Regions from separate parts of the Methylobacterium sp. 190mf genome, predicted to be linked through region 2. Evidence: riboswitches for the same ligand, from Rfam matches in the RefSeq annotation. Region 2 holds a riboswitch; the other holds the start of a gene.
The links. Region 2 has a riboswitch for cobalamin ahead of C4T42_RS19960 (CbtB domain-containing protein). Riboswitches for the same ligand answer to the same signal wherever they lie in the genome.
Positions count from the first base shown of each region.

Region 1 (4,407 bases), on a different contig from region 2:
ATCTTCCGCGCCGCCCGGGACCGGAAGCTCTTGGCCAGCGTCGCGGCGGCGAGCCGGGTCTTGGCGATGATCAGGCACCCGGCCGTGTCCTTGTCCAGCCGGTGGACGAGGCGCGGCTTCTGGCCGTCCGGACCCGTGAGGGCGGCGAGCAGGCCGTCCACGTGCCGGACCGTCCCCGAACCGCCCTGGACCGCGAGGCCGAAGGGCTTGTTGAGGATCATCATGTCGGCATCCTCGTAGAGGATCAGCGACCGGATGAAGGCGGCGTCGTCCTGCTCGCGGGCGGCGCTGCGCGGCCGCTCGGTGGGCTGGTCGAGGCGCAGCGGCGGCACGCGCACGCTCATGCCCGGCTCCAGCCGGTCGTTCGGCTTGGCGCGCTTGCCGTCGACCCGCAACTCGCCCTTGCGGACGATGGTCTGCACGCGGGTGAAGGGCAGGAGCGGGAAGCGGGCGGTGAGGAAGCGGTCGATCCGCATCCCGGCCTCGTCCGGCTCGACGGTCAGGGTCTGCACGCCGGAAGCGAGGGTCGCGGAGGCGGCGGCGCGCTGCTCGCGCCGGGTCGGACCGGGCGCGGGGGCAGAGGCGAGGGCCGGGGAGGGGGCCGCCGAGCGCTTGGCCGGCGGCCGGCCGCCGGGCTTGCCCGCCGCGGCGTCGCGCGGTGCGGCGGCGTCGCGGCGCGGCTTCGGCGGCCGGGCCGGCGCCGGGGCCGCAGCGGCCTGCGCGCCCCAGGGATCGCGGGTGCCGGCATCCTCGCCGCGGTTGCGGGCCGCGCGCTCGGCGGCGTCGCGGGCGCTGGTGCGCGGGCCCGTGCGGGCGCGGCCGTCGGCCTGGGCCTTGCCGCCCCTGAACTTGCTGGCGCTGGACTTGCCGGCCTGAGGCTTGCGCCCCGTCGGCCCGCCGCTTCTGGGAGGTCGTATCGTCATGCTTCCGCCGGCACCCGTCTCCGCGTCGGACGGAGCGTCCGGGCGCATGGGCCGCGGCGTCGCGGACGTCCGGACCGATGGGATTGCCCGGCTGTAGCATCGCCCGCGCCGAGCGGCAAAGGCGGTGGGCCGACCCGGTCCGTCAGGGCTCCGCGCGCCACGCGTCGCGGAGGCGGTCCTTCAGGCCGGCGGGGAAGAGGTCGGGACCGCCCGGCACGTCGAGCCCGTCCAGATCGCACCACCGCGCCACGCAGGCGGTGCCGGAATCCTCGTGGAAGACGAAGCGCTCCTGCCCGTCGAACCGCCCCGGCGGCAGGGCGACGGGGAACAGGAACAGCACCTCGTGCCCGACCTGCCCCTCGTGCGTGAAGATGTTCTCCACGACGCGGGGGCCGCCGAGCACCGAGACGGTGACGCCGAGCTCCTCCCGGAACTCCCGGATCAGGGCGTCCTCGACCCGCTCGCCGAACGCGACGCTGCCGCCGAGCGGCCGGACGCCTTTCAGCCGCCCGTCATCCGCGCGGACCTCGGCCACGAGCAGGCTGTTGCCGCGCCGGGGCAGACCCAGTGCCTTCACGCGAATCTCCGCAGGGGGCCGCCAGACCGTCATCCCGCAGGGGCTAGCCCGTCGTCGGCGAGGCCGCAACGGACCGGCGCACAGCGCGCCGATCCACGGCAACAACCGGACACACGGTTGACGCCCGCCCCCGCTACGGCCAAGCTGTGTTCGACGGTTCCCCTCGGGGATCAAAAGGGAACGCGGTGAGGGGTTCGCCCCGAAGCCGCGGCTGCCCCCGCAACTGTAAGTGGCGAGCCCTTCACCACCACGTCACTGGGTCACCCCGGGAAGACGGTGCGAGGGCGGCGACCCGCGAGCCAGGAGACCTGCCGTCAGCCGTGGTCACACGCGAAACGCGCCGGGCGGGGTGTCCTGGCGGGTGTCGAGGCGCCGCCAGTCCCGAGGGGAGGCGGCCGCCGAGGCCTCGTTCGCGGTGACGTGCCACAGCAAGCGCGCCCGCGACGCCGTTCCCCATGCCCGTTTCCGCTGTCCCGACTCCCTTGAGCCCTGTCGCAGGACGCCGTCGCGCGCCCGCACGGGCAGAGGCTACCGGACAGCGGGCGCATTGTAATGTTATTACAATGCCTGTAGGACGCGGGGGCCGGCGCGCGCCGTGCACGGACCACTTTCCCCATGTCTCCATCGACCCATCGCTCCTGCCTCGGCGGGCGGGCCCCCCTCTGCGGCGTTCTCCTCGCGCTCCTCGCCAGTCCGGCCGCCGCACAGGAGGCGGTCACGCTGGATGAGCTGTCGGTCGCGGGCGCGGGCGGCGACCCGGGCCGCCTCCCGCCGAACGGGCTCAACCTGCGCACGCCCGACCGGACCGCGAGCCGCCTCGGCCTGACGCCGCTGGAGACGCCCGCCAGCCTCGACATCGTGTCGGGCGAGACCGCGCGGCTGCGCGGCCAGGACACGATCGCCGAGGCCGTGACCCAGGACGCGACCGGCATCACCACCATCGCGGCGCCCGGCAACGGCAACGGCGCGTTCACGTCCCGCGGCTTCGCCGGACCGAACTCGATCCAGCAGCTCTACGACGGCACGCGCTTCTACGTCGGCGCCAACACCGTGACCTTCCCGTTCGACACGTGGAACGTCGAGCGGATCGAGGTGCTGCGCGGGCCGTCCTCGGTGCTCTACGGCGACGGCGCCATCGGCGGCGTCATCAACGTGGTGCCCAAGAAGCCGGTCTTCGTGCCGATCAACGCCGCCCGCGCGGTGATCGGCACCGACGGGGTCGCGCGGCTCGCCCTCGATTCCGGCGGCCCGCTGGGCCAGGCTGAGTACGGCGACACCTTCGCGTACCGCCTCAACGTCAGCGGCAACCGCGCCGACGGCTGGATGCGGCCGGAGGGCGATTTCCGCAACCTCGCGGTCTCCGCCGCCCTGCTGTTCCGGCCGAGCGCCGACCTCGCCTTCACCCTGAGCCACGATCTCGGCTACCAGGAGCCCGCCCGCTACTGGGGCACCCCGCTGGTCGAGGGACGGATCCCGGATCTCATCCGGTTCAACAACTACAACGTCCGCGACGCGAAGATCACCTGGGCCGACAACTGGACCCAGCTCAAGACCGAGTGGTCCCCCTCGGCCGATATCACGATCCGCAACACCGCCTACCGGCTGACCAGCCGGCGCCACTGGCTCGACGTCGAGCAGTACAGCTACAACCGCGGCACCGGGCTCGTGGACCGGGGCGACTACCTGGAGATCTACCACAGCCAGGAGCAGGTCGGAGACCGCCTCGACGCGACGTTCCGGGGCAGCCTGTTCGGGCTGCCGAACCAGTTCGTGGCCGGCTTCGACGTGAACCACATCGACTTCCGCCACACCAACAACTTCTACTTCGACCAGACCACGAGCGTGCCGCTCACCGGCTACGATCCGGGCCTGTTCCCGCAGAACGGCCGGGCGCGCCCGGCCTACGCGACGCAGACGAGCCAGGCCTCGGTCTTCGCCGAGGACCGGGTGATCCTGTCGGACAAGCTGTCGTTCCTCACCGGCGTGCGCCTCGACGTGCCGACGCTGAACCGCGAGGACCTGCAGACGGGATCGCGGTTCGAGAAGACCTATCGGGCGCTCGGCTACCGGTTCGGCCTCGTCTACAACCCGACGCCGGACAGCGCGCTCTACGCCCAGTACAGCTTCGCCACCGACCCGGTGAACAGCCTGATCACGCTGTCGCAGTCGCTGGCCGGCTTCAAGCTCGCGACCGGCGATCAGGTCGAGATCGGCGCCAAGGGGCTGGCCTTCGACGGCGCCCTCGAATGGACCGTCGCGGGCTACAGGATCGTCAAGGACAACCTGATCTCGGCGATCCCCGGCCAGCCGACGCTGTCCACGCAGGTGGGGAGCCAGTCCTCGCAGGGCTTCGAGCTGGCGCTCGGCTGGCGCTTCGCGCCGGGCTGGCGGCTCGACGGCAACCTCGCGCTCCTCCACGCGCAGTACGACCGGTTCGACCAGACGGTGAACGGCGCCACCGTCTCGTACGTCGGCAACCAGCCGATCGACGTGCCCGAGCGCGTGGCCAACCTCTGGCTGACCTGGGACGTCACCCGCGACTGGACCGCGCGGGTCGGACTGCAGAACGTCGGGCAGGTCTACAGCGACTTCGGCAACACGGCGCGGCGCCCCGCCTACAACCTCGTCAACGCGGTCCTGGACCATCAGGTGACGGCGGATTCACGCCTGTCCGTGCGGGTCTACAACCTGTTCGACAAGGTCTACGCGATCTCGGGCAACGCCGTGAACGGGGTCGGGACCAACTGGCTGCTCGGGCGCCCGCGCTCGGTTGAGGTCGCCTACACGGTGACGTGGTGAGCCTGCCGCGCCGGCTCGGCAAGGCGGGACGGCGCTGGCTGCTCCTGTTCCACCGCTGGGCCGGGATCGCCGCGGGGCTGTTCTTCGCGCTGTGGATCGGCTCCGGGC
Region 1 is NZ_FNVI01000012.1:99,582-103,988, reverse strand. It holds gene C4T42_RS15995 (RluA family pseudouridine synthase) at 1-923, opposite strand, end outside; gene C4T42_RS15990 (NUDIX domain-containing protein) at 1,066-1,533, opposite strand; cobalamin riboswitch at 1,638-1,831, shown strand; gene C4T42_RS15985 (TonB-dependent siderophore receptor) at 2,116-4,299, shown strand; gene C4T42_RS15980 (peptidase) at 4,296-4,407, shown strand, end outside.
Region 1: linked by a shared signal. The riboswitch ahead of C4T42_RS15985 (TonB-dependent siderophore receptor) and the one ahead of C4T42_RS19960 (CbtB domain-containing protein) in region 2 are both predicted to bind cobalamin.

Region 2 (4,407 bases):
GTCCTTGTCGAAGCCCTTCAGGCCGATCACCACCAGCGTCCCGTCGCGGGCTTCCCCGGCCCGCCAGGGGCGGTCGAAGTGATGGGTCACGCGCCGGCCGACACCCTGCACCACGAGGCGCATCGGCTTGCCCGCGACCTCGGCGAATCCCTTGATGCGCAGGACGCCGGCGGCCTCGGCCGCCGCCTCGACCCGGGCCGCGAGATCTCCCGCGGTCACCGCCGGGCGCACCGGCAGCGCCACGGTCTCGAAATCGTCGTGGTCATGGTCCTCGCCCTCGCCGTGATGCGAGGGGCGGGCGTCGAGATCGTCCTCGGCGGCCGCGCCGAGGCCGAGCAGCACCCGCGGGTCGATGGCGCCGTTCTCGGTCTCGACCACCTTCACGGCGCGGGGCAGGTGCCCCTCGACCTCGGCGCGGACCCGCGCCCGCGTCGCGGCGTCGATCAGGTCGGCCTTGTTGACGACCACGAGGTCGGCGCAGAGGAGCTGGTCCTCGAACACCTCCTCCAGGGGGTTGTCGTGGTCGACCGACTGGTCGGCGGCGCGCTGGGCCGCCAGGGCCTCCGGGTCCTCCGCGAAGGCGCCCGAGGCCACCGCCGGGCCGTCGACCACCGCGACCACGCCGTCGACGGTCACCCGCGAGCGGATCGCCGGCCACTGGAACGCCTGGACCAGCGGCTTCGGCAGGGCGAGGCCGGAGGTCTCGATCAGGATGTGCTCCGGCGGCTCGGCGCGGCCGAGAAGGGTCTCCAGCGCCGGCACGAAATCGTCCGCGACCGTGCAGCAGATGCAGCCGTTCGGCAGCTCGACGATGGCGTCCTCGGTGCAGCCCTCGACGCCGCAGGCGGCCAGGAAGGACTTGTCGAAGCCGATGTCGCCGAACTCGTTCACCAGGATGGCGAGGCGGCGCCCCTTGGCGTTCTCGACCACGTGGCGGACGAGGGTCGTCTTGCCGGCCCCGAGGAAGCCGGTGACGATGGTGCAGGGGATCTTGTTCACGAGGGTCATTCCGCGGGCTCCAGGGTGCCGGCGGGGACCGGGCGGGGTTCTGGGAAAGGGGGAATGCGGGCGATCACGCCCTTGCGGAACGCCTCCGGACGCTCGCGCCAGGGCACGATGCCGTCCGGGGTCGCTGCGTAGGCCGCGAGACCGCCGAGGATGATCTCGGCCGAGGCGGCCGGATCCATGTCGCCGTAGACGTAGGTCCAGCGGTCGGCCGCGGCGACCGCCACGGTGCAGGGCCGCTTGCAGACCGACAGGCACTCTACCGGCTCGACCCGCAGGTCCGGCGTGGCGCCGCTCCGCCCCCGGAGCGCCTCCAGCAGGCGGGCCCCGGCGCGGGGGCCGTCGGGGTCGTCGTCCGGCCGGCGGCAGGTGGTGCAGACGTAGAGAACGGTCTCAGGCACGGGCCGCTCCCCGATCCGCGCCGCGGGCGAAGGCCTGCCACGCCCAGCCGAGCCCCAGCCCGATCAGGATCCAGAACACGAAGCTGATGGCGAGCGACCGCGCGGCGAATTGCGCGGCGAGCGCCGCCGGAAGTTCGGACGCGGCCTCGGGTGCCTGCGGGGCGCCGACGACGTGCGGGGCGATGATCAGGACGAGCCCCCCGAGGATCGTGATCAGCGCACGGCGAATCGTGATCAGGTAGAGCCCCATCCCGGTCGCCGCGGCGGTCATCACCCACCACGCCTGCCGCGTCGCGAGCGGGGCCGCCGCGCTGCCGGGCAATTCCGGGGGCAGGCCGAGGCCCGGCGCGAGGGCGACGCTGGCGAAGGCGGCCACCGCGAAGGCGAGGCCGACCTGCGGCGTGGGCTCGCGGCCGCAGGCGAGCATCACCGCGCCGAGCAGCAGCGCGTAGCCGACGCCGCCCACGAGGGTCGCGAGCCCGGTGAAGGCCATCCGCGGCAGTCCGGGCGCGGGCTGCCATTCCGGCGCGGCGTCGGGGGCGGCGTGGTCGTGCCCGGCATGGGCCAGCACGATCGGGAACGCCTTGATCGGGAGCGCCTTGGCAGCCCGGTTCGGCGCCTCCTGCTGCTCGTAGCGCTCGGCCGCGACGATCAGCGGCGAGGTCAGCGTGAGTTCGAGGCCCGTCACGATGGCAGCCGCGAAGAAGCCGGCGGCGAGGGCCGCCGACAGGAGCCGGATGATCATCCCTGGTCCGGGGACGTCAGTGACAGGGGAAGTTCTGGGTGTGGCGGAAGTCGTGCGCCGCGTTGTGGAGCGCGATCGCCGGCGAGAAGCCCGCCATGAACAGCAGGCCGAGGCCCAGCACGGCCGCGAGCGCGACGGCGATCGGGCGCTCCGACGCGCGGGTGCCGGCGGCGACGGGGGCGAGGGTTTGCGTCGTCATCAGAAGCGTCTCCAGCCGCCCCACCGGCGGCATTGCGGGATCCTGTCGCGACGGCAGGTCTCCTGGCTCGCGGCTCGGCGCGCCCACCGCCTTCCCGGATCGCTCCGGTGGCGCTTGGCGGGCGCTCGCCGCTCACAGTTGCGGGGGCAGCCGCGGAATCGGGGCTTCAAACCCCTCACCGCATTCCCTTTTCACCCCGTCTCCGGGGCACCGTCGCCCGGCCGTTGTAGACGCATGACCGCCAGGACACAACGGAGCGGCGCCGGATCGCGGCCGTTTCCCGCGCCCGCCCCGCGATCGGGGCGGGCTTGACGGCCGCGCCCCGGAGCGGGCACCGCCGCACCCGATACCCGCCCGGCCCCGGCGCGGGCGCTGAACTCCCGGAGACCCGATGGCCCCGACAGACGATCCGACCCCGGTTCTCGTCGATCTCGCGGCCGGCCGTGAGCCGCGGATCGTCTCCGATGCGGGCACGGGAACGACGTGGCTCGAGGTTGACCTCGACGGCCGCTTCCCGATCCATTCCGTCGCCCTGCGGCCGGGGGAGGGGGCGGTTCCCGCGGAGCCCGGCGACGTCGCGGTGGCGGTCTCGCAGGACGGCGTGACGTGGGCCGAGCCGGACCTCGCTGGCTGGACCGCGACCCCGGACGCCCTCGTCGCCGCGATCGTCCCCGACGAGCGGGCCTGGGCGCGCGCGGTCCGGATCGCCGCGCCCGAACCGGCCCGGATCGCCGGCATCGGCATCCGCGCCGACGAGGCCGCGGTCGACCTGATCGCGCTGCGGGCGATGCTCGGCCTCGACGTGACGCTCCTGAACGAGAAGCCCGGCGCCAACGTCTACGTCACCTACGCGCTCCAGTCGGCGCCCGACCGCGCCAGCCACGCCCTGGTCGGCCTGTCGCTGTTCGAGAACGGCGCCTTCGGCAACTGCCTCGTCCAGTACATCATCGCGGTGTCGATCGCGAAGGCGCTCAACCTGAAATACATCAAGGTGCCCAAGGTCGACCGCAGCAAGGTGATCTTCCTGACCGAGCGGCTGACCTGCGACGGGATCACCTTCATCCCGCCGGACGAGCCGCTGCCTGCGGACGGCTACTTCCTGTCGGGCCTGTATTTCGACCCGACGCAGTTCGAGCGCGTGACCGCGCTGCGGGGACCGGCGGATTCGCGCGCGATCGTGCAGAGCGTGATCCGGCCGCTGTTCAACGGTCTGCCGAAGAACTTCCCGGTGAAGCCCGACGACCAGCTCCTGATCCACATCCGGTCGGGCGACATCTTCAGCACCTGGGTCGATCCGCACTACCCGCAGCCGCCCTTCGCGTTCTACCGGATGGTCATCGACCGGCTCCTGGCCGAGGGCCGGATCCGCTCGGTCAAGCTCGTCTTCGAGAACAGGCTGAACCCGGTCATCGCCGAGGTGGAGGCGTACGCGGAGCGGCGCGGATTGCCGGTGGAGATCCAGAGCGAGTCGCTGATCTCCGACGTCGCGGCGCTGGTGAACGGCCGCTACCTCGTCTTCGGGCTGGGGACGTTCGGGCCGGGGATCTGCCACCTCTCGGACCACGTCGAGCAGGTCTTCTACTTCGCGTCGAACTGGCCGCAGGGCTTCCAGTCGATCCCCACCATCGGGAAGGTGGTCGAGGTCCGCGATCTCGAGGGCCGCTACATGAAGGTCGGCGAGTGGCAGAACACCGACGCGCAGCGCCGGACGATGGTGGATTACCCGGCCGAGGCCCTCGCCTTCGACGACGCGTGACCGGCTTGGCGGGCCGGAGGCGCTACGGCGCCGTCCGGAGATGCTCGGCGGGGGCTCCGGCCGGACGGGTCGAGCCGGCGTCGCGCACCTTCAGGGCGTCCGTGTACATCCGCTCCACGTCCGTCCGGAAGGCGGCGCGCGAGTCCGGTCGCGTGTAGAACATGTGCCCGCCCGGATAGACCGCGAGGCTCAGGCGGCCGGCGGCGTAGGCGGGGACCTGCGCCAGCAGGAGCTTCGAGGCGAAGTAGGGCGTCACCAGGTCGGTGAAGCCGTGCGCCACGAGGACGCGCAGGTGCCCGTC
Region 2 is NZ_FNVI01000017.1:41,812-46,218, forward strand. It holds gene cobW (cobalamin biosynthesis protein CobW) at 1-1,008, opposite strand, end outside; gene C4T42_RS19950 (DUF1636 domain-containing protein) at 1,005-1,406, opposite strand; gene C4T42_RS19955 (CbtA family protein) at 1,399-2,151, opposite strand; gene C4T42_RS19960 (CbtB domain-containing protein) at 2,168-2,350, opposite strand; cobalamin riboswitch at 2,385-2,580, opposite strand; gene C4T42_RS19965 (discoidin domain-containing protein) at 2,742-4,106, shown strand; gene C4T42_RS19970 (peptidase S10) at 4,129-4,407, opposite strand, start outside.